One region of the Sporolactobacillus terrae genome, then DNA from elsewhere that is predicted to be linked to it. Evidence: riboswitches for the same ligand, from Rfam matches in the RefSeq annotation. Region 1 holds a riboswitch; each other region holds the start of a gene.
The links. Region 1 has a riboswitch for S-adenosylmethionine ahead of K7399_RS11670 (MetQ/NlpA family ABC transporter substrate-binding protein). Riboswitches for the same ligand answer to the same signal wherever they lie in the genome.

Region 1 (7,331 bases):
TCATTTGCGTTGTCTGAATAAAGGCTTCCCAAATGGAGCCGCCCCATTCATTTAAAAAGTTAGCCATCACTCATTCACCTCTTCCACAAGAACATCCTGTTCATGCAAAAATTTTACGGCAGTCTCAACCTTGCTTTGATCTCCTTTGATATGGACAAGCAGATTACCAACCGATTGATCTTTCAGCTGATCAATCCCTCCGGCAATGATGCTTGGCAGCACGTCAAATTGCTTGGCCAGTGTGGCAAGCACCGGATCCTTGGAGGACTCGCCAAGAAAGGTTAATTTGACTAACTTTCCGGTCTTTAGCAGTTCGCCTTTAAGCTGCACAGGAATCGCAAACTTGGCTTCATTACTGATAAACTGCTTCGTCATTGCCTGCTGCGGGCGTGTGAACACATCAACCACCGAACCTTGTTCAACGACCTTGCCGTTTTCCATGACGGCGACACGGTCACAAATGCGCTGAATAACATTCAATTCATGTGTGATCAAAAAAATTGTTATCCCCAACTCTTTATTGACCCGAAGCAGCAGTTCCAAAATGGCATCCGTTGTGTTCGGATCGAGCGCACTGGTCGCTTCATCACTCAGCAAAATTTCAGGTTCATGAGCGAGCGCCCGTGCGATTGCCACGCGCTGTTTCTGCCCACCGGACAATTGACTTGGAAAGGCATTGCGGCGATCCGTCAACCCGACAATATCCAGGTACTTCTCTGCGCGCTGCTTAATTTCATCTTTTGACACGCCTTCTAGCCGCAACGGTGTCGCGATATTTTCATAAACCGTTGCCGTCTCCAGCAAATTATAGCCTTGAAAAATCATTCCGATTTTCCGTCTCAGCTTCCGCAAGTCTTTTTTATTCAAAGTCAGTACATCACGGTCTTCAACGAACACCTTGCCGTTGGTCGGGCGTTCAAGCAGATTAATGCATCGAATCAGTGTACTTTTTCCTGCACCACTGAAACCAATGACTCCGAAAATTTCACCTTTATTCACCTCAAGGGATACATCCTTCAAGGCTTCTATTTTATTTTTACCGACACGAAAAGTCTTCGAAATATGCTCTAGCCTAATCAAAAATGCTTCCTCCTTACCAAGCAGGAACTACAGAGCCTCCAAATTTCTTCTCAATGAAGTCCTTAACTTCTTTTGATTGGTAATATTTTTTCAGTTGTTTGACAACTTTATCATTCTTATTATCGGTACGAACAACGAAATAGTTAGGGTATGGATTGTTTTTGAGCGGTTCATGGAAAATTGAATCGTTCAGAACGGTTAAACCGGCACCCATGGCAAAGTTTGTATTAATCGCTGATGCAGCGACTTCGTTTAGCTGCGCCGGAAGCTGTGCTGCGTCCATTTCGATGATCTGTAGTTTTTTCGGGTTGCTAATCACATCGCGTTTTGTCGATGTCACATTGGAACCTTTTTTCAGCTTGATCACACCGGCTTTTTCAAACAGCTGCAGTCCGCGCAGTTCATTTGCCGGGTCGTTTGGAACGGCAATCTTGTCGCCTTTTTTCAGTTCATCAAGGTTTTTGATTTTCTTGGAATAGATCCCCATCGGGAAGGCAACCGTTTTGAAAACATCGGTGATTTTGTAGCCTTTATTTTCGATCTGATTCTTCAAGAATGGCATGGTTTGATAGCTGTTTGCATCCAAATTTTTATCATTCAGTGCGATATTAGGTTGGTTGTAGTCATTGAATACTTTTAAATGAATCGTCAATCCGTCTTTCTTAGCAAGTTTAACCACTTGTTCCATCACTTCCTGATGGGGGCCGCCGGTCACACCAACCGTTATTTCCTTTTCACTTAACCCATTTGAGGAGCTGCTGCCGCAAGCGGCGAGTACAAAAATTAAAGAAAGAGCCAATAGTGCTGAAATTGCTGACGTGATTCGTTTCAAGATGTCTTCCTCCCGTTTATATATAAGAATAGTATGAATTCTAACCGCAACATTCCTTCCCAGCTTCCTATTCTATGAGATCTTGGAAAAAATAAAGGCTTCTCCCGATAAGAGAGAAGCCTGTGTCATCCGTATCTTCTCTTATCTCTCAAAATCCACTTGGATTCTGCAGGAATTGGCACTTAAATGTCTCCATTTGGTTGCCGGGTTTCATCGGGCCAGTCCCTCCGCCGCTCTGGATAAGAAGTATTTAATTGGTTAGTGGTTTGATTGTACCGCGAAATGCATTGCCTGTCAAAGTATTCTTGGCCTTTTCGCCACAAATCATGGAACCCTTATTTTTCCAGAGACACGTTGCTTGCATAGCCTTGCGGATGGCTGCTGTGCCAAGCCCATGCATCGGTCAGAATTTCCGGTATATTAGTGTGCTGCGGATCCCAGCCCAGCACGCTTTTTGCCTTTTTCGGTGAAGCAATCAAAGTACTTGGATCACCGGCACGACGCGGTGCCAGTTCAGCCGGAATTGCTTTGCCTGTCACTTTTCGTGCTGCTTCAATAATCTCTTTGACGGAAAATCCTTCGCTGGATCCAAGATTGAATACATCGCTCTGACCGCCGTCAAACAGATAACGCAGTGCAAGACGGTGAGCCGCAATCAAGTCTTCAATATGCACATAATCGCGGACACATGTACCGTCTTTGGTTGCGTAGTCATCACCGAAGATGGCTATATGATCCCGTTCACCGGCTGCAACTTGCAGCACAATTGGAATCAGGTGCGTTTCCGGATGGTGGTCCTCGCCAATTTTGCCCGATTTGCTTGCGCCGGCGACGTTAAAATAACGCAGTGCAACAAAGCGCATGCCATAAGCACGGTCGCACCATTTCATCATTTTTTCCATCGTCAGTTTCGATTCACCGTATGGATTTGTCGGTTTCGTCGGCATTTCTTCTGTGATCGGCACAACTTCCGGTTCTCCGTAAGTAGCGGCGGTCGATGAGAAAACAATATGCTTCACATTGTTTTCGTGCATCGTTTCAAGCAGCACCTGCATTCCGTAGACATTATTGTTGAAGTATTTCAACGGCTTTTCTACGGATTCACCAACAAGTGAATTTGCGGCGAAATGAATGACGCCTTTAATGGTTTCCTTTTTAAAAACAGAATCTAAAAATGCTTTATCGCGAATATCGCCTTGATAAAATTTTGCTTTCGGATGTACGGCTTCTTTGTGACCGGTTTGCAAATTGTCGACAACGACAACCTGTTCACCAGCATCGATCAGTTGATAAACGGCGTGCGAACCGATGTAACCGGCTCCACCTAATACTAAAATAGACATAAGTAACCCCTTTCCGTACTTTTTCATAGCTACCGCTTCTATTTTCTACCTAATCATTACGGTTGACAAGACTTATTCTGCGCCATCCACGAAATTAATCGCAAGCGATGCTTTGAGTGCACGTTCCAAATGCTTTTTGTGCCGCTGAGCCGCTTGCGCTTCAAAATAAGCGTCGCCATGGTAGTAGGCAATAATGCGCAGCTTCTTCTTTGTCATCTTTACCGAAAGCCGATCAACCACATGCAGTTTCGTGCGATCAAAATCGTGGGCCAGACGCAGCACAGCGCCAAGTACTTCATACAGCTTCAGCTCATCTTTTGTGACCAGCTTCTGAAAGGGTTTGGCATAATCGGTGAGGCGGGATCGATTTTTAAATGAGGCGACTAGAGCGACCGCCAAACGGTCGTGATGACTGATCCCGTTAATGTTCATGTTTGTGAGTAAATAAAACGTTTGTGCACTGCTGGATTCATTATTAATAAATTCGCCTAAATAAGCTAAATCCGCGCTATGAGAGAGGACCCAGGCGATGCGTTTCTCTGAAGCCGTTCCCTTCATAAAATCCATGATGCCCATTAAAATCTGGAAGGCTAATTTCTTTACATAGGCCGTATGATCGCTGTCTAAATTAAAGTCGCGCCGAAGCTGTCGCAGGCTTTCGTTGAGGACATACGGAATGCGCGCCTGCCTGCGCTGTTTAAGCACCCATTCGTAAAAAACACCTTCACGCAGTCCCTCACTGCTGAGCATGAATGATTCGCCCTCATTCATTTTCACCAGCGTATTAATAACGGCTGCAGCAGGCAGGATAATATCAGAGCGGTCTTTTGACAGCCCGTCCATCGTTTCTCGCTCTTCAATACTCATCTCCGCCAACAAGTTTGTCAATCGATTAAGCCGTTCTCGAGGCATCGTATACTGATGCAAACCGACCATCGGATAATGCTCTCGAATCTGATCGATACGTGCCAGATTTCTTGCCGTCCCGCCAATACCGATAATCGGAAGTCGGTTGCCGCTCAGCCAGTCCACTTCGGAAAATTTATTTTTGATGTAAGTCTCCAAACGATCACCCGCATCAGCACCTCCGTTTTTATAGAAGCTCTGATACAAGGTTACCGCCCCGAATGCAAACGAATGCGAATGAATCAAATGACGGTTCCGAAACATCGTCACTTCAGTACTTCCTCCACCGATATCAATGGTGATCCCATCCTCAACATACGTTGAGTTAATCACTGCAAGATACCCATAGAACGCTTCCTGCAGACCGGGCAAAAGTCGTATCGAAAGTCCGGTTTCCTCCCGTACTTGTTGAAATACAGTTTCCCGGTTCTTGGCCTTGCGCATCGCTGCTGTAGCAAACGCATCGACAAGCTGCACGTCGCTTTCTCGTTCAATAATAAACTGAAACCGCCTCAGAACGGAAAGAAGGACAGAGATGCCTTGTTCACTTAATCGCTCTTGCTCATCTATGTAGTTGCTCAATCGTGCGACTGCTTTAAAATTCATCATTTCTTTGGAAAAAAAATCCCGATCAATACCGACAATCACAAGCCTTATTGAATTCGATCCAATGTCGATCATTGCATGTTTTTGTGAGATATCCAAGTCATTCCCTCCTGCCCGCTATCCTAGGGAAACGCGCGATTCACCGAAACATCCTTCATGAAAAAATTGCTTTCATGTAAAAGTATAGCGTAAAGAAGATGAACTCGGTATCAAAAGGGCATATTCTCAAAAAAATCGTCATCTAAATCTTTCGCTTACTTTTTTAAAGGAACGGGAATCTCATCTTGGTTCACACCGTTTGCTTTTAAATGCTCCTTAATGGATTTCGTCATCTCTTTCAAGATCGTAATGCGTGCAAACCATTTATTGTTTGCCGGCACAATGGTCCACGGAGCTTCAACCGTATCGGTCTTTGCAAACATTTCTTCTGCCGCAGCAGCATACGCATCCCACTTCGCACGATTCCGCCAGTCTTCATCAGTTATTTTCCATTTTTTCAGCGGATCGGAGGCGCGTTTTTTGAATCGTTTATACTGCTCATCTTTTGTGCAGTGCAGCCAGAATTTATGAATCCTATAGCGATCCGCAGTCAGCATGCGTTCAAATTCATTAATCTCTTCATAGGCACGACTCCATTCGTCCGGTTTCGCCAGTTGTTCCACGCGTTCCACAAGCACGCGCCCGTACCACGAACGATCAAAAATGGCAATTTGTCCATATTGAGGAATCTTGCGCCAAAAGCGCTGCATGTAGTGATAGCGTTTTTCATGTGGAGCCGGAGCGGAAATCGGCCAGACGCGCACGCCCCTCGGATCAAGATTGGCAACTGCCCGCTTAATTGCCCCGCCTTTTCCGCTTGCATCCCATCCTTCAAAGACAAACAGAACACCCAGGTTTCGCTCGAGCAGCAAGTGTTGCATCGACAGCAGCTTCAACTGATACTTTTTTAATTTTTTTTCGTAGTCGTCTTTATCTGTAATGGATTGGCTTAAATCAACTTCAGATAACCGTCCAGGCATCGAGATCCTCCCCTTTGTGCTAACTAGGTCTTTAGGATATGATCTTCGCTTAATGGTTATCCAAATCCTCTTTTTTGCCATGGAACGACCGGAAGCAGCAGGCATATTTTTTTCGAAACTGCTCACACTATTTCTTGGCGGTAACCGGAACACCATCCGTCAAAAAAACAAAGAAAGCTGTGACGATCGTGGTACAGAAAAAAGACGAGAAAAAGAATCAATCTGCATTCGAACAAGAATTTGCTGAACCGCTTGATGAGCATTCGGTAGAAGAACGCGAACGCGCGCAACGCACTGGAGACAGCGAAAAACAAACGAATGGCTTGAACAAACAAGACCATCAAAATCACTAATCCACTAAGAAAAAAGCGGAAACCAACTGTTGGTTTCCGCTTTTTTCGTTAATTTTTAAATGAATGAATCGGTGCAGGAATTCGTCCGCCGCGATTAATAAAATCGGCCGATTTATGGCGATTAACCGCCATCACCGGTGCGTGTCCGAGCAGTCCGCCAAATTCGACCGTCTCACCAACAGCTTTGCCAGGTGCTGGAATCACGCGTACCGCTGTCGTTTTGTTGTTAATGACGCCGATCGCCGCTTCATCGGCAATCATTGCGGCAATCGTCTCTGCCGGCGTATCACCCGGTACTGCAATCATATCCAGACCTACGGAACAAACTGCAGTCATGGCTTCCAGTTTCTCCAGGTTCAACGCTCCGCGATTGACCGCATCAATCATCCCTGCATCTTCAGAAACAGGAATAAATGCACCACTTAACCCGCCGACATGGCTGCATGCCATAACCCCGCCTTTTTTCACAGCATCATTTAATAGGGCAAGTGCTGCGGTTGTTCCGTGGGTCCCCACAGACTCAAGCCCCATTTCTTCAAGAATATGTGCCACAGAATCACCAACTGCAGGTGTTGGTGCCAGCGACAAATCAACAATCCCGAACGGAACGCCGAGTCGCTCTGAGGCTTCACGGCCGACCAGTTGTCCCATTCGCGTAATCTTAAATGCAATTTTTTTAACCGTCTCGGACACCACGTCAAACGGCTGGCCTTTTACTTTCTCCAACGCGCGCTTCACAACGCCCGGACCGCTGACTCCAACGTTCAGAATACAGTCTTCCTCGCCGACACCGTGAAAAGCACCGGCCATGAATGGGTTGTCCTCAACAGCATTAGCAAAAATGACCAGTTTTGCACAACCGAGGCCTTGCTGATCTGCCGTGCGCGCTGCTGTTTCCTTGACGATACCGCCCATTTGCTTAATCGCATCCATATTGATTCCGGAACGCGTCGAGCCCACATTGACAGAGGAACAGACAAATTCAGTCGTTGCTAATGCTTCCGGTATGGATTGGATCAATTTTCGGTCACCCGTGGTGTACCCTTTTTGCACAAGCGCGCTGAACCCACCGACAAAATTCACACCAGTTGACTTCGCAACGTCATCCAAAGTTTGAGCAAAAGCCGTGTAATTCTCATCCTGAGATGCACCGGCAATGAGTGAAATCGGAGTCACGGAAATGCGTTTATGA
Region 2 (7,331 bases), 310 kb from region 1:
CTCTTGGGTCGGTAACGTCATTCCAAAAAGCTGTCCAGCCGAGCCGAGCTGAATAAATAAAGACAAGTGAAAGCGGGATCAGCACGAGCAGAGACAGGTAGAGCGTCGACAGACCCATCGTCAAGCCAAAACCGGGAATGGATTGTTTCTTTTTTGAATGCTGAATACGTGACAAATTTCTCAACTCCATTGCGCACGGATTAACAGAAGCGAATGTACAGTGATTATTTAGAATAAATTTGGTCGAATGTACCGCCATCAGCAAAATGCGTTTTCTGAGCTTTTGTCCAACCGCCGAAGTGATCTTCAACCGTTACAAGATTAAGTTTTGGAAATTGATCACTATATTTAGCCAGAATTTTCTGGTTCCTTGGTCGATAATAATTCTTCGCAATAATATTCTGAGCTTCATCGCTGTAGAGGTATTTCAAGTATTCAGTAGCGACCTTTGTTGTTCCATTGCTTTTCGCGTTCTTGTCGACAACTGCAACGGGTGGTTCTGCAAGAATACTTAGTGACGGCGTAACGATATCAAACTTGTCCTTGCCGAGTTCATCGATGCTCAAAAACGCTTCGTTTTCCCAGGCGATCAGCACATCACCGACACCGCGCTCCGTGAACGTTGTGGTTGCGCCGCGTGCACCGGAGTCAAGCACTTTTACGTTGGAGTAGAGTTTTTTGACGAATGCCTTGCTTTTCGCTTGGTCGTTATTATATTTCTTGTCCGCATAAGCCCAGGCCGCTAGATAGTTCCAGCGTGCGCCGCCGGAGGTTTTAGGATTCGGGGTGACAATAGAAACGCCTTTTCGTGTCAGGTCATCCCAATCTTTGATGTGTTTCGGATTGCCTTTGCGCACAAGAAAGACAATGGTTGAGGTATAGGGGGTGGAGTTATCAGGCAGTCGTTTTTGCCAGTTTTTATTCAGGTTGTCCGTGCTATCGGCGATTGCGTCAATGTCACCAGAAAGGGCCAGTGTGACGACATCTGCTTTTAAACCGTCAATAACCGAGCGGGCCTGTTTGCCTGAACCGCCATGGGATTGCTGAATGGTTACATTCTGATTTGTTTTCTTCTTCCAGTACTTGGCAAATGCAGCATTATAGTGTTCGTAAAGTTCTCGAGTTGGATCATAGGAAACATTAAGCAATTTGATCGACTTTTTCGTATTGTCGCCGGATCCTTGTGAAGCATTGCTTGATCCGCAGGCGCTGAGCACACTGATAATCATCAATGCAGCAAGAAGCAACAAGCTGTGTTTTTTCATTTTAACTTCCCCCTTAAATAGCATTGCATTTTTCTTTTTAAGTGATGGTGTCACGAAAGCAAACAATCAGCAACAAAGGAAACGGGTTTGAAAAAAGCTGCAATTAAGGACACTTATCAACGCTCAGGCAGAAGAATCGGTAGGGTCTGCGGCAGCCATCGGGCAGTCGATAAGGATTCGCCTCAATTCTTTCTCCATAATTTTCACGAAAAATCCCCATTCTCTGAAAACGGTGTGAAGAGGATTACATACGTACCAAGAATCCGGAGATCCCTAGTCTATTAGGGAGAACCTGTTCGATTTAGCGCCTTTACGTATTCTTACAAAAAATGGTTTCCGGGTAGCTACGGGATCTCCGCTGTTCACGATAAGCGTCACTTAAATTGGATTAATCCTATCACTATAGTTGGTATTAGACAAGGGATAAATTTACTAAAATCAGAATTTGTTACATTTTGCAATTCTATCAACCGGTCTTGCGTTTCTATCATTCAGCAACTCCGTTTATCCGATGAATCAATAAAGAATTTTAATTAATTTGTAAACTATGAATAAAGGATCATTGACATCCCTTGCGATTCATTCTAAAATCAAACACAATTAAATGATCTATCCAGAGTGATGGAGGGACTGGCCCGATGACATCCGGCAACCTGCACAGATTCGTTTTCTCTGTAAGGTGCTAATTCCAGCAAAATGGTCAACCATTTTGAAAGATAGGAAAAACGACGCAACCCTTTTTCCTACAAAATGGAAGAAGGTTTATTTTTTTAGGAGGAGGTTAAAACGAGTGGCATTTGTCATTACATCGGTTTGTATCGGCGAACATGCAGGGAAATGCGCAGACGCTTGCCCTGTGAAAACAATGCTGGAGGATGCAATGCCGGATGGCGGCAGGCACAAACAGTGACAACTAGCGGGATTTTTTTGCCTAAACGCAGACTGCGAAATTGATAAAAGAGGTGAGCGCAACGTCGAATACAGTAACTTACAGTCAATGGGGCAATGCGAAACTCCCTGAATTCAGTGATCGAACAGCGTTGCTTGAGTCCAGAAAAGTACTCGGGTGGGCCTTCCAGGAGTATGGGGATAAAGTCGTTTATTCCTGCAGTTTCGGTGTTGAAGGAATGGTGCTGATTGATCTGATTTACTCAATAAATAAAACTGCTTCGATTATTTTTTTGGACACTGATTTTCACTTCAAGGAAACCTATGAGCTGATCGATCGCGTGGAAAAGCGTTATCCGCAACTGAAGATCATCAAAGAAAAACCTTCGCTTACCCCTGAACAGCAAGCTGAAAAATATGGCGCGGAGCTTTGGAAGCGGCGACCCGATCTCTGTTGCCGGATCCGCAAAATCGATCCGCTTGCGGGGCGATTAAAACACTATAACGCATGGATTTCCGGGCTAAGGCGTGAGCAGTCTCCACTGAGACGATCCGTTTCATTTGTAAACAAAGATGAACGCTTTCAATCGGTGAAAATTTGTCCGCTTATCCATTGGAAATGGACGGAAATATGGGATTATGTGCGCAAACATGATTTACCGTATAATCCGCTGCATGATCAAAACTATCCTAGTATCGGCTGCGCCTATTGTACGCGACCGGTGAAAGCCGGCGAAGATCAGCGCGCAGGCAGGTGGAGCGCGTTTGATAAAACGGAATGCGGGCTTCATTTAAAAGGCTGAAAATCCGAGTATAATGAGATGAATAATACGATTATTGGTATTTGAAAACATGCAAGAAATGCAATTTTAGAAACGGAAATGAGGGGAAAATCATGACAAGCATACCGCATGGCGGCACACTGGTGAATCGGCAAAACTTTGGGGGAGCCGTTGATGAACTGGATAAAGAACTTCAGATTGACCAAGTCGCATTGAGTGATCTGGAATTGATTGCAAGTGGCATTTACAGCCCGCTCACCGGTTTTCTTAATGAGGAGAACTATCGTTCAGTCGTCGAAACGATGCGGCTGACAACTGGGCTTGCTTGGACAATTCCGGTGACATTGCCGGTAACCGAGGACGCAGCTGAACGGGTAAGCATTGGCGAAAAAGTTAAACTGACCTACCAAGGTGAGGTATACGGTACGATTGAGATCACCGAAAAATATCATCCGGATAAGGAAAATGAAGCAAGAAAGGTGTACTTAACCAATGATACCGCACATCCGGGTGTGAAACGGTTGTATGAACGCGGCGACGTGTATCTGTCTGGTCCGATTGAACTGATTAAGCGCTCGAAACGACCTGCTGAGTTTGCGGACGATTTCTTGGATCCTGCAGAAACGCGGCGTTTGTTTGATCGAAAAGGCTGGAAGACCATTGTTGGCTTTCAGACGCGTAATCCGATCCATCGCGCTCACGAGCATATTCAAAAGACAGCGCTTGAGACGGTTGATGGGCTGTTTATCAATCCCTTGGTCGGCGAAACAAAAAAAGATGATATTCCTGCGGATATTCGTATGCGAAGCTACCATGCCTTGATCGACAACTATTACGTGAAGGAGCGAACGGCACTCGCCGTATTCCCGGCTGCGATGCGCTATGCAGGGCCGCGTGAAGCTGTTTTCCATGCGATTTGCCGGAAAAATTTCGGGTGTACGCATTTTATTGTCGGCAGAGATCATGCCGGGGTTAAGGATTATTATGGACCCTATGACGCGCAGAAGATTTTTTCTAACTTTTCGCGTGATGAACTGGATATTCAAACCCTTTTCTTTGAAAACAGCTATTTTTGCAAAAAGTGCGGAAGCATGGCGTCAAATAAAACCTGCCCGCATGATCCGTCGAACCATGTCTCCCTTTCCGGAACGAAAGTAAGAGCTTTGCTTAGGGAGGGAATCCGTCCGCCTGAAACGTTCAGCAGGCCGGAAGTCGCTCGGGTTTTGATTGATGGATTAAGAGAAAAGGCAGATCTTGCGAAGTAAGGGGGATGTAGGGCACATGGCGGATGCAGAGCATATCATTTGGCATCAAACGACCGTAACGAAAGCGGACAGAGAAAGAAGAAGCGGACACAGGGGCGCCGTTGTTTGGTTTACCGGCTTGTCCGGCTCAGGAAAATCGACGCTTGCCAATCGTGTTGAACATGAACTTTTTAAGCGCGGAATCCATACCTATCTCCTTGACGGAGACAATATCCGAACCGGGTTGAACAGCGATCTGGGCTTCTCCGCAGCGGATCGAAAAGAAAATATTCGCAGAATCAGTGAAGTAGCCGGCTTGTTTGTCGACAGCAATGCGATTGTGCTGACTGCCTTTATCTCGCCTTTTCAGGCAGATCGCGAAGCGGCACGACAGCGCGTCGCGGATGATGAATTTTTTGAGATCTATGTAAAGTGCCCACTTGAGGTATGCGAAAAGCGTGATCCGAAAGGTTTGTACAAGAAAGCGCTCGCCGGTCAAATTACAGCATTTACCGGTATCACATCGCCCTATGAAGAACCTCCGGCGCCTGATCTGATTATTGATACATCGGAACAGCGTTTGGAGGAGAGCACGCAGAGGGTCATGGATCTATTAGAAAAAAACCGGGTGATCGGCAACAAATGATCCGGTAATGAGGAGGAAGACGCCGATGGCTTATGAAAAGGTTTGGGCGAATAATGAGAAACTCAACAAAAATGAAATCAATAAGTTAAAGAAAGACGGGCTGTCAATCTTTGATGATATTCCGAAGTATGCGAAAGAAGGATTCGCATCCATTCCGAAAGATCAGTACATGTATTTTAAATATGCTGGGTTGACGGTACAGAAACCCCAGGATAAAGGATTGTTCATGCTTCGGGTGAAAGTGCCGACGGGAATTATGAACAATAATCAGGCAGTCGTTCTATCAGAAATTGGCAACGCATTCGGGCGCGGTTTTTTGGACCTCACCACGCGTCAGGCAATCCAATATCATTGGGTTCCTCTTGAGAAGCTCCCGGAAGTTTTTGATCGTCTGCATGCAGTCGGTCTGACAACAAGTGAAGCAGAAGGCGATGCACCGCGCAACATTGTCGGTAATCCGCTTGCCGGTATCGATGCAGACGAATTGTTTGACACACGTCCGGTCGTAAAAGACCTCTTTGACTTTTTCCAGGATAATCCGGATTATTCCAATCTGCCGCGTAAGTACAAAATATCAGTGAACACAAATATTTATAACGCGGGGCACGCCCAAATCAATGACCTTGCTTTTATTCCGGCGACCAAAGTGATCGATGGTCAATTGGTTAAGGGGTTTCATGTGCTGGTTGGCGGGGGTCTTGCGGCGAAGCCTTATCTTGCCCGGCAGCTGAATGTGTTTGTTCGTCCGCAAGAAGTGGTGAAGATCGCTGCAGCGGTTACTAATCTGTATCGCGACTATGGTTATCGAAAAAGTCGCGCACGCGCACGGCTTAAATATTTGATTGCCGACTGGGGCATTGAGACGTTCGAGAAGAAAGTTTTGGAGCAGACCGGACCATTTGAAACGACTGGTCATGATGAATTTAAAGGATGGAATGCAGGTTTCTTCTACGGCGTGCATCCGCAGAAGCAAAAAGGATTCAGCTATGTCGGTGTCAGTGTACCGGTTGGACGTATCGCAGCGAATGATTTTTATGCGTTTGCTCAGCTTGCAAAAACCTATGGCAGCGGCGAATTGAGAACCGCTAATTCTCAGAATCTGATTATCCCCAATATTCCGGATAACCAAGTTGAAAGCTTGCTCGCAAACGTTATTTTCAAACGTTTTCCGATTCGACCGTCACATTTTATCGGATACGCAGTTGCCTGCACCGGCAATGAATTTTGCAATCTGGCCCTGACGAACACGAAAGATCGCATGAGAGAAATCGCAGAATTTCTTGATCGGGAGATTGATATTGATGTTCCGGTTCGTATTCATATGGTTGGCTGTACGAATTCTTGCGCGCAGCGTCAAATCGCCGAAATCGGTTTGCAAGGACTGAAGCTGCGCACGAAGGATAAAAAGCTGATTGATGCCTATGAACTGTTTGTCGGTGGGACACTTGAAGGTGAGGGCAAATTTAACGAACGGTTAAAAGGGAGAATTCCTAACGATCTATTACCGGATGTTTTGAAAGACTTCCTGATTTATTTCCGAGACAACAAGGAGCTTGGTGAGAGCTTCTATGCATTCAGCAACCGTGTCGGTATACCGTTTCTGCAAGAATTACTTGATAAAATTCTAAAATCGCGCACACAGGAAGTCGGGTGAAGGGCCATGGAGTTGTTTCGCTTTATTGTGACGGCCGGTACATCGGAGATTCCAGTCGTCGCTGTAGCAGAAAATGAAGAGGCAGCCTTCCGAGTTGTCGACCGGGAATTGGATCATACCCTTTTAAAATTACCGCAGATCGATCATATTGCTCTGATGCAAAAAAAGAGTATTTCAAAAAAAGGGTCAGGCTTTGCGATTCTGCCAAGGGAACGATTTGAGTAAGGGAGGAAGAACGGATGGGAAAAGTATATTTAGTCGGTGCCGGTCCGGGTGATCCGGATTTGATCACTGTCAAAGGTCTTCGGCTTATTCAAACTGCTGATGTGATTGTCTATGACCGACTGGTGAATGACGTTTTGGTCAATGAAGCAAAACCGACTGCCAAACGCATTTATTGCGGAAAAATGCCGCATTCGCATCCACTAAAACAAGGAGCAATCAACCATATCTTAGTCAACCAGGCTAAGAAAAATAAGCGCGTTGTTCGATTGAAAGGCGGCGATCCGTTTGTTTTCGGACGAGGCGGTGAAGAAGCGGTATTTCTTGCAAAAGAAGGGATTGCTTTTGAAGTGGTGCCGGGTATTACCGCAGGAATTGCTGCACCGGCTTATGCAGGCATTCCAGCAACCCATCGCGACTACTCCAGTTCACTGGCCTTTGTAACCGGGCATGCGAAAGCGGGTGGACAGGAAAAAATCGACTGGGCAAAGCTGGCTACCGGCGTCGATACGCTGGCAATCTACATGGGTGTCGGCAATATCGCCCATATTACGAATGAACTAATTATAAACGGACGGCATCCGTCAACACCGGTCGCATTGATTGAATGGGGAACAACAGAACACCAGC
Region 3 (7,331 bases), 260 kb from region 1:
AAGTTCGTGATCAATATTAGGGTAGTCCTTTTGAAACGCTTTAATGACATTTGGAAGCCAATGGGTTTGCTATGCTTGAGATTGTGCCAATCCGAATGAGCCCTGATTGCAAGCCGTTCAGTTCATCCACCTGCGTCTGCAACTTCTGATAGTCGTTACATACATTTTGAGCAAACGGCAATAGCTTTAATCCGTCGGAAGTCAGGCGTACACCGGCGCGCCCACGTTTGAGAAGCGATACGCTCCATTCTTTTTCCAAATCATTGATCATGCGGCTGATGCCGAATTGGGAATAGTTAAATAGTTCTGCTGCCTTGGTAAAGCTGCCGAGTTCAACCGTTTTGACAAAGGCCATATATTTTTGAATGGTCATGTCCATATGATTTTCACCACTTTTCATTTGAAGTCATTATGCTCATGATGATATGAATTCACCTTTGTTCTGTTAATCGATATCTACTATTACAATCTCTCTTCAAATTATTCCGTTGATCGCGACAAGACGTTGGCTAAAGCCTTAGTAATTCCCTCAATCGATTGATCTTCCTCATCTGCGAACCAACTTAAAATAGCGCTAATTGAACCATTGACAAAATAGGAAAAATAATACTTTAGAATGTGAGGATTCTGCTCATGAAAATCCTCTTTAAATTCCTCAATCGCTTGTTCTTGTACTTCAGAAAACAGCTCATTGATCATGATGCCGTCACGGTAATTTGCCAGAATTATTCGGCTAACTGCTTCGTTAGCTTTTAATTTAATAATCAGTCTTTTTAACCAATCATGAAGCTGTTCTTGCGGACGCATGGCTAAAATCGGTCTGATTTGATCGACAAGCTCTGCTTCAATTTTATGGAATAAATCAAGCGGGTCGTCAAAGTGCAAATAAAACGTTCCCCGATTGACATCCGCTTCCCTGCAAATTTGAGTAACCGTTATCTTAGAGAGCTCATTCGTGTTCAGAAGACGTAAAAAGGCCTCCTTGATCACTTGGATCGTATATTGGGTTCGTCTGTTATTCTTTGTACCCACCATCAGATTCACCTTTTCCTTCATTTATTAAACAATGCGTGATGTGTTTGTTTATTCAATAACAGAAAACAAAAAATTACATATTGAACTTAACGTTTACGTTCACTATACTATCAACGTGATATCAAATCAACACGATGTTCAATGGATTCTAGGAGAGAGAATAAATGAGGCTTTTAGAAGTCAAGAACGGGCTTAAACGATGCCCGGGGGATTCGACGATCATTGCCTCTCTCTAATAAACAACTGCCTGAACGTACGCTGTTTGATCGAGAAAAGATGATTCTGCTTATGAGTAATGATCGCGAGCAGGTGAAATTCATTTAGTTTTTACAGGGAGGATCAGAAGTGAGAGGAATCATTAAAGCGCGCTGGATCATTTTATGCTTATGGCTTGTTGCAACGGTTGTGCTCGTTGCCATGCAGCCGGATATCAATGCCATTCTTAGAGACAGAGGGCAGAAGGCATTAAACGAAGACAGCCCATCGGTACAAGCTGACGCCATATTGAGTAAAATGGAAAAGTCGAAGGGAACCAATAACCTGATTGTCTTTCATGACAAGACTAAAATTTCCAATAACGAGCTGAATCAGATCGAGCAGGGTGTGACACAATTCCGTGATGATGCAGATACACTCGGAGTTGCCGATATCATGGATCCTTTCAGTATCCCTGAAGCGAAAAGTTCGCTGATTTCGAAAGATAAAACAACGGTAATGGTGAGCTTCAAGTTAGACAAAAAGTCTCGCGAAATCGATGACATTAAGAAAGCTATTGATCAGCGGTTGGACAAGGTGACGGTCACTCATTACCTAAGCGGTGAGGATTTCATTAATAATGACTATTTAAAGGCATCTCAAGGCGGAGTTGAGAAGAGTGCGGCACTGACCGTTCTGTTCATCTTAATTGTCCTTGTCATTATGTTCCGATCAATTGTTACACCGGTTATTTCGTTACTTGCGGTTATGTTCTCCTATCTTTGCTCGATGGGGATTGCAGCGCAGTTGATTGACAAAGCAGGCTTTCCGCTTACAAGTCTGACGCAAATGCTGCTTATTCTGATCCTGTTCGGCATTGGGACCGATTATAATATACTGCTGTTTAACCGGTTTAAGGAGGAGCTGGCAAATGGACTGTCTGTTGACGATGCGATTGTCTCGACCTATCAAACGGCGGGGAAAACGATTGTCTACAGCATCCTGACGGTCTTTATCGCTTTTGCAGCACTTCTATTCTCTCAATCGCCGATCTATCAGTCGGGCATTGTCGTGGTCATTGGTGTTGCGTTCTTATTACTCGAGATACTCACCTTAACACCATTTGCCATGAAACTGCTTGGCAAAAAGCTGTTCTGGCCATCCAAAAGTACTAAGGGACACGGTGAGAACAGGATGTGGGCGGGAACTGCGTCGCTGGCAACCAGGCATCCGATTATCGCCGTAATTCTGGTGGCCATACTGATTGTGCCGGCCGTGTTTTTCTATCAGGAAAAATTAAACTTTGATACGATCGGCGAACTGGGCAACAGCTATCCTTCGTCTAAAGCCATGAATATTGTGGCGGATCATTTTGGCAAAGGCAATGCGATGCCGGCAACGGTTGTCATTGAGAATAAAAAAGCGTTGGATAATAGCGCGTCGCTGGCGGCGATCGATCGACTAACCGGACAGCTGGAAAAAATTAAAGGCGTAAAACAAGTTTCTTCCATAACAAGGCCTCAGGGGCAAGAAGTGAATGGCTTTTACATCGGTGATCAGACGAAGTCGGTGACAGACGGATTGTCCGCGACGCGGAAGGGGATCGACCAAATCGGCGGCGGCCTGAAAACGGCTCAGAAAAAGCTTGGCTCTGCTGACTTCTCTCAAGTCAATAAGATGGTCGATGGAACCGCCAAGCTTGAGAACGGCATGACTGCCCTGACCAGCGGACTTAAGCAAATCCAAAATGGGATCAGCGGCACGGGTCAATCACAGACGATCAGTGATGGGATCGGACAAATGGAAAGTAATCTTGAAAAAATGAGCGGTGCTGTGAACACACTTGCCGGTAACTATGAGCAGATGCAGTCCGGCTATGCAAAAATGGGCACCAGTTATCAAGACACGGCAAAGGCACTGCTGGGTGTCAAAAATGCACTCACGCAAATGCAAATGCTGACATCGGCGCTTGGTGACAGCAGTCCGGGAGTTGCCGATGATCAAAATTATCTTCAATTAAAAGCAGGCATCGATCAGTTGTCTGCATCATTGGCCAAGATTACACCGGAAGGCATCGATGCATTAAACAAGAACTACAATGCACTGACGAGCGGATTCAAAACGGCGAACACTCATCTGACTGAGATGAGTGCCGGCCTGTCCAAAATGGCTGAAGGACTTGAAAAAATGAAAAGTGGCCTTGACAGTGCCTCCTCAGGCATCGGCAAGATCGTCACCAACATGGATCAGGTAACGGACGGACTGGGGCAAATGAAATCCGGTCAGCAGAAGCTGGCAGATGGGCTTAACGGGTTCCATACATTCAGTAATAAACTCGCCGATGTGAATAAAGGTTTGGATCAACTATCGGGCGGCTTGGGAAAGACCAACGCTTTCCTTTCACAGCTTAATGAAAATCGCGCCTTCTCGATACCGGATGAAGCACTGAAAGATAAACAGTATCAGCAGGCTTTGGATGCGTTCATGTCTAAAGACCGGACGATTACAAAGATCACGGTAATTCTTGACAATGATCCGTATTCAAAGAACGCTTTAAACACGATAAAACAAATGAATACACTGTCGAGGAGCGGAGTGAAAGGCACGGAATTGGCTGATGCGAACGTAGCCGTTGCCGGTCCAAGTTCGACAACCTATGATACAAACAACGTTCTGACAAAAGATTTGAATCGCTTAACGGTTATCGTACTCATTGGCGTGTTGCTCGTGCTGATCGTTGTGATGCGCTCCTTCTGGATCCCGGTGTTTATCACGGTGTCTCTAATGGGTGCATACTATGCGGCGATGTTTGTCTTGAACGCGCTGTTCATCACTATGCTCGGCTTAGAAGGGATCTCTTCTTTCGTTCCCTTCTTCGCCTTTATCGTGATCGTTGCGCTGGGTGTAGACTACAGCATCTTCCTGCTCGCGCGTTATAAGGAATATCCGCTGATGTCGGGCAAGGAAGCGATTGTCGAAGCTGCAAAACGAGTCGGCACTGTGATCTTATCGGCCTTCGTCATTCTTGGAGGAACCTTTGCAACCTTGATGCCATCAGGAATTGTACTCCTTATTGAGCTAGCAACGGCTGTGATTACCGGTCTGATCGTGCTTTGCTTCATTATGCTGCCGATCTTTGTTCCGGCAATGATTTCACTCTTTGATTCTCCGCCAACGTTTAAACGGAGCGCGGAATCAGCAGTAAACGAATAAGAAATTTTACCGATTGAACTTAATATAAAAAATGAAGATGCCTCAAAAGTCGACGACGATGAGGCATTTTTTTTCGTACAAGGATACAAACGTTTAGGGTCATGGGATGGCTGAACGGGGATAAACGGCTAAGAATTGACTATTGATACGGATGCCAATTTGTATTACAATGTGTAAAACACCTAAAACATATAATAATACTAGGATTAATGATGAGAGGAGGGAAATCATGGTGCGTAGGCGTTTCGTGTCTTTTAATAAGTTGGTACAGCAAAATATATCTGAACTATTAAGTACAGAATCAGCGATGCAAGCATTAGAGGCGAAATTGGACCAAAGACGAGCGGCAAAACGAGTGAACAGCAAGCCGCAAAGTAAAACGCGGTAAAATAATGCCTATCTTAACGGGATGCTGTGGTTGTTGAGAATTGAATACTGAATGCTTATCTAGAGTGGGGGAGGGACTGGCCCAATGAACCCCGACAACCCGCATGATTGCATGCACGGTGTCAATTCCAGAAACACTGAAGGGTGTTTGAAGATGAGAAAGGGCAAGCGCAGCAAACCTTTCGCATCGGCGTCAGGCTTGTTTTTTTATCAGCACTATTTTTTAAAGAAATCAGATTTCTGTGCTCCTTTCGTTATGTCATGTCATTTTCAAGGTGTTTCATGCGGGATCACGCACAACAATGATTCTGAAAGATCGGATGGTTAAATAATTATGAAACAAAAAATTAGTGCGTTTCTCGCTCTTATTTTTTTTTCTCTAATGTTTGCTAGTTTTGCATCGGCGCACGCTTTTGTTGTGCAATCGAACCCTGCTCAGAATCAACAGGTAAACGGGAATCTTAAGCATGTCACGATTCAATTTAATGAAGAAATCCAACCGACTTTTCTGACCTTGGAGGTTTTGGATCAAAAGGGCAGCCGTGTTGATACAGATCACGCACAGCGCAACAAGAAGAACCGAACCGTATTGGAAAACGGTGTGAAAAAGCCGCTCACCAGCGGCTATTACCGGATGAATTGGAAAGTCGTATCGGCAGATGGGCATGCCGTTCACGGAACGATCGGTTTTCACGTTGGACAACCGACAGAAAGTGCCGCAAATGGGCAGGCTTTCAGTGATGCAAGCAGCGATCTTCCAGGTGTGGATCAAGTTGTGATTAAATGGCTGATCTACCTGGGACTGTCCTTCTTCTTTGGCATCCTGTTCTTCCTAAAATTTTTCAATCCGGCACGAAATCTACCGATTTATCAGAAAAAGGCGCTGCAGCGAACGCTTTGGAGTGCCGCAGGAATTTTGCTGCTTGGCGTTCTGCTCGCGCTGCCGCTTCAAGTGACACGCAACGCGGATGTGAACTGGCTGCATGCGTTTTCGGGTAAAGCCGTTGGCGAAACGTTGATGGCCACTTCATTCGGTACACCATGGTTCCTACAGATCAGTAGTTTGATTCTGTGTATCGCCCTGCTTTTCTGGTTGTTTCGCACGCGATCCGAGCGAACGGTTCGTGGACTCTTATGGGTGCTCATCGGTTTGCTGTTCGTCTTTTCATTATCCAAAGCATTCATCGGCCATGCTGCAAGTACAGAGGATCAGGAATTGCGGCTTTGGGCCGTGGCTGCGGACTTTCTGCATCTGTCCGCCGCAGCAATCTGGATCGGTTCATTACTTAGCCTACTGCTTTTCCTGCCCAGGTCTGTTAAAAATAATGATTCCCCTGAACTGCAAAAGAAGATCTACTGGCAAACGTTGCACCGTTTTTCAAATGTTGCGCTTCTTTTAGTTGGGGTAATCTTTTTGACGGGCTTGATCGGCACGCTGATTCACTTGACGTCATTTCGTGCGTTCTATACCTCAATCTATGGTTGGATCATCATCATAAAAGCGGCGCTTCTGTTGATCATGCTGCTGTTTGCGCTCTATTCGAACATGCGCGCGCAGAAGCAGGGGGATTTTCTGAGAAAAAGTGTGCTGGGTGAGCTTCTGATCGGGCTGACGGTCTTACTGGCTGCAGCCGTCTTGACCAACGTTTCTCCTCCTGTTCCGAAAGCAGCGGTCGACGAGGGCACCTTTGAGGGATTTAGTGCAAAGTTCAACAATGGTAAACCTACGAAGACTGCCCATCCGCCGACTGTATTGGAAGATCCGAAAAAAACGATACGAGCTAAGGAAAAAAGCTACGTACTGACGCTGCGCGTCGAACCGCTCAAACTCGGACCCAATACGCTGTACTTAGATGTTCTTGATCATGGGAGGCGGGCGCGCAATCTACAGCAGGTTGTCCTAAAGATCCGCTGCATTGATATGGATATGGGGGAAACCAAAGTCCAAGTGCCGCTAGCGAAACTTGGCAAGGGATTTGTTGTTAACGATGCATTTGATATGAAGCATCGTTTTCTCATCAATGTCCATGTTCTTGATAAGGATTATCAAGCTGTCGATAAAGACTTCATTGTAAACATCAAATGACCCAAAAGGAGCAAGCGATCAATGAAAAAGTTTAGCCAAACCATCACCGCTGCGTTCTTCTCTGCTGTACTCCTTTTCGCTTTTCACGACAGTGCATCGGCCCATGTAACCGTCAAGCCGGTTCAGTCGATCACAGGATCGAGCGAAACGTATACAATCACTGTCCCCACTGAAAAGAACATTCCGACGACTAAAGTGGCACTGCGCATTCCGAAAAACGTTCAATTCTATAGCTACCAACCGGTGCCGGGATGGACGACTGAAGTCATCAAGAATGCGCACGGACAGGCGCAAACGGTGAGCTGGACAGCAAAGGAGAGCGGAATTGCGCCTGGAGCGTTCCAACAGTTTCAGTTTCGCGCACTGAACCCGAAACAAACCGGCGCTCTTGCTTGGAATGCTTATCAAACGTATA

Region 2: linked by a shared signal. The riboswitch ahead of K7399_RS10165 (phosphoadenylyl-sulfate reductase) and the one ahead of K7399_RS11670 (MetQ/NlpA family ABC transporter substrate-binding protein) in region 1 are both predicted to bind S-adenosylmethionine.
Region 3: linked by a shared signal. The riboswitch ahead of K7399_RS10390 (copper resistance CopC/CopD family protein) and the one ahead of K7399_RS11670 (MetQ/NlpA family ABC transporter substrate-binding protein) in region 1 are both predicted to bind S-adenosylmethionine.

What each region holds. Positions count from the first base shown of each region.
Region 1 is NZ_CP082837.1:2,433,355-2,440,685, forward strand. It holds gene K7399_RS11660 (methionine ABC transporter permease) at 1-67, opposite strand, end outside; gene K7399_RS11665 (methionine ABC transporter ATP-binding protein) at 67-1,080, opposite strand; gene K7399_RS11670 (MetQ/NlpA family ABC transporter substrate-binding protein) at 1,094-1,912, opposite strand; SAM riboswitch class I at 2,051-2,158, opposite strand; gene galE (UDP-glucose 4-epimerase GalE) at 2,248-3,255, opposite strand; gene K7399_RS11680 (Ppx/GppA family phosphatase) at 3,328-4,866, opposite strand; gene K7399_RS11685 (polyphosphate kinase 2 family protein) at 5,022-5,786, opposite strand; gene K7399_RS11690 (hypothetical protein) at 5,975-6,139, shown strand; gene K7399_RS11695 (PFL family protein) at 6,188-7,331, opposite strand, start outside.
Region 2 is NZ_CP082837.1:2,127,669-2,134,999, reverse strand. It holds gene cysT (sulfate ABC transporter permease subunit CysT) at 1-175, opposite strand, end outside; gene K7399_RS10170 (sulfate ABC transporter substrate-binding protein) at 225-1,229, opposite strand; SAM riboswitch class I at 1,872-1,988, shown strand; gene K7399_RS10165 (phosphoadenylyl-sulfate reductase) at 2,219-2,956, shown strand; gene sat (sulfate adenylyltransferase) at 3,046-4,200, shown strand; gene cysC (adenylyl-sulfate kinase) at 4,217-4,825, shown strand; gene K7399_RS10150 (nitrite/sulfite reductase) at 4,851-6,479, shown strand; gene K7399_RS10145 (DUF3906 family protein) at 6,486-6,704, shown strand; gene cobA (uroporphyrinogen-III C-methyltransferase) at 6,719-7,331, shown strand, end outside.
Region 3 is NZ_CP082837.1:2,176,996-2,184,326, reverse strand. It holds gene K7399_RS16260 (LysR family transcriptional regulator substrate-binding protein) at 1-15, opposite strand, end outside; gene K7399_RS16255 (LysR family transcriptional regulator) at 41-379, opposite strand; gene K7399_RS10405 (TetR/AcrR family transcriptional regulator) at 481-1,035, opposite strand; gene K7399_RS10400 (MMPL family transporter) at 1,381-4,443, shown strand; gene K7399_RS10395 (FbpB family small basic protein) at 4,673-4,831, shown strand; SAM riboswitch class I at 4,884-4,991, shown strand; gene K7399_RS10390 (copper resistance CopC/CopD family protein) at 5,165-6,916, shown strand; gene K7399_RS10385 (YcnI family copper-binding membrane protein) at 6,938-7,331, shown strand, end outside.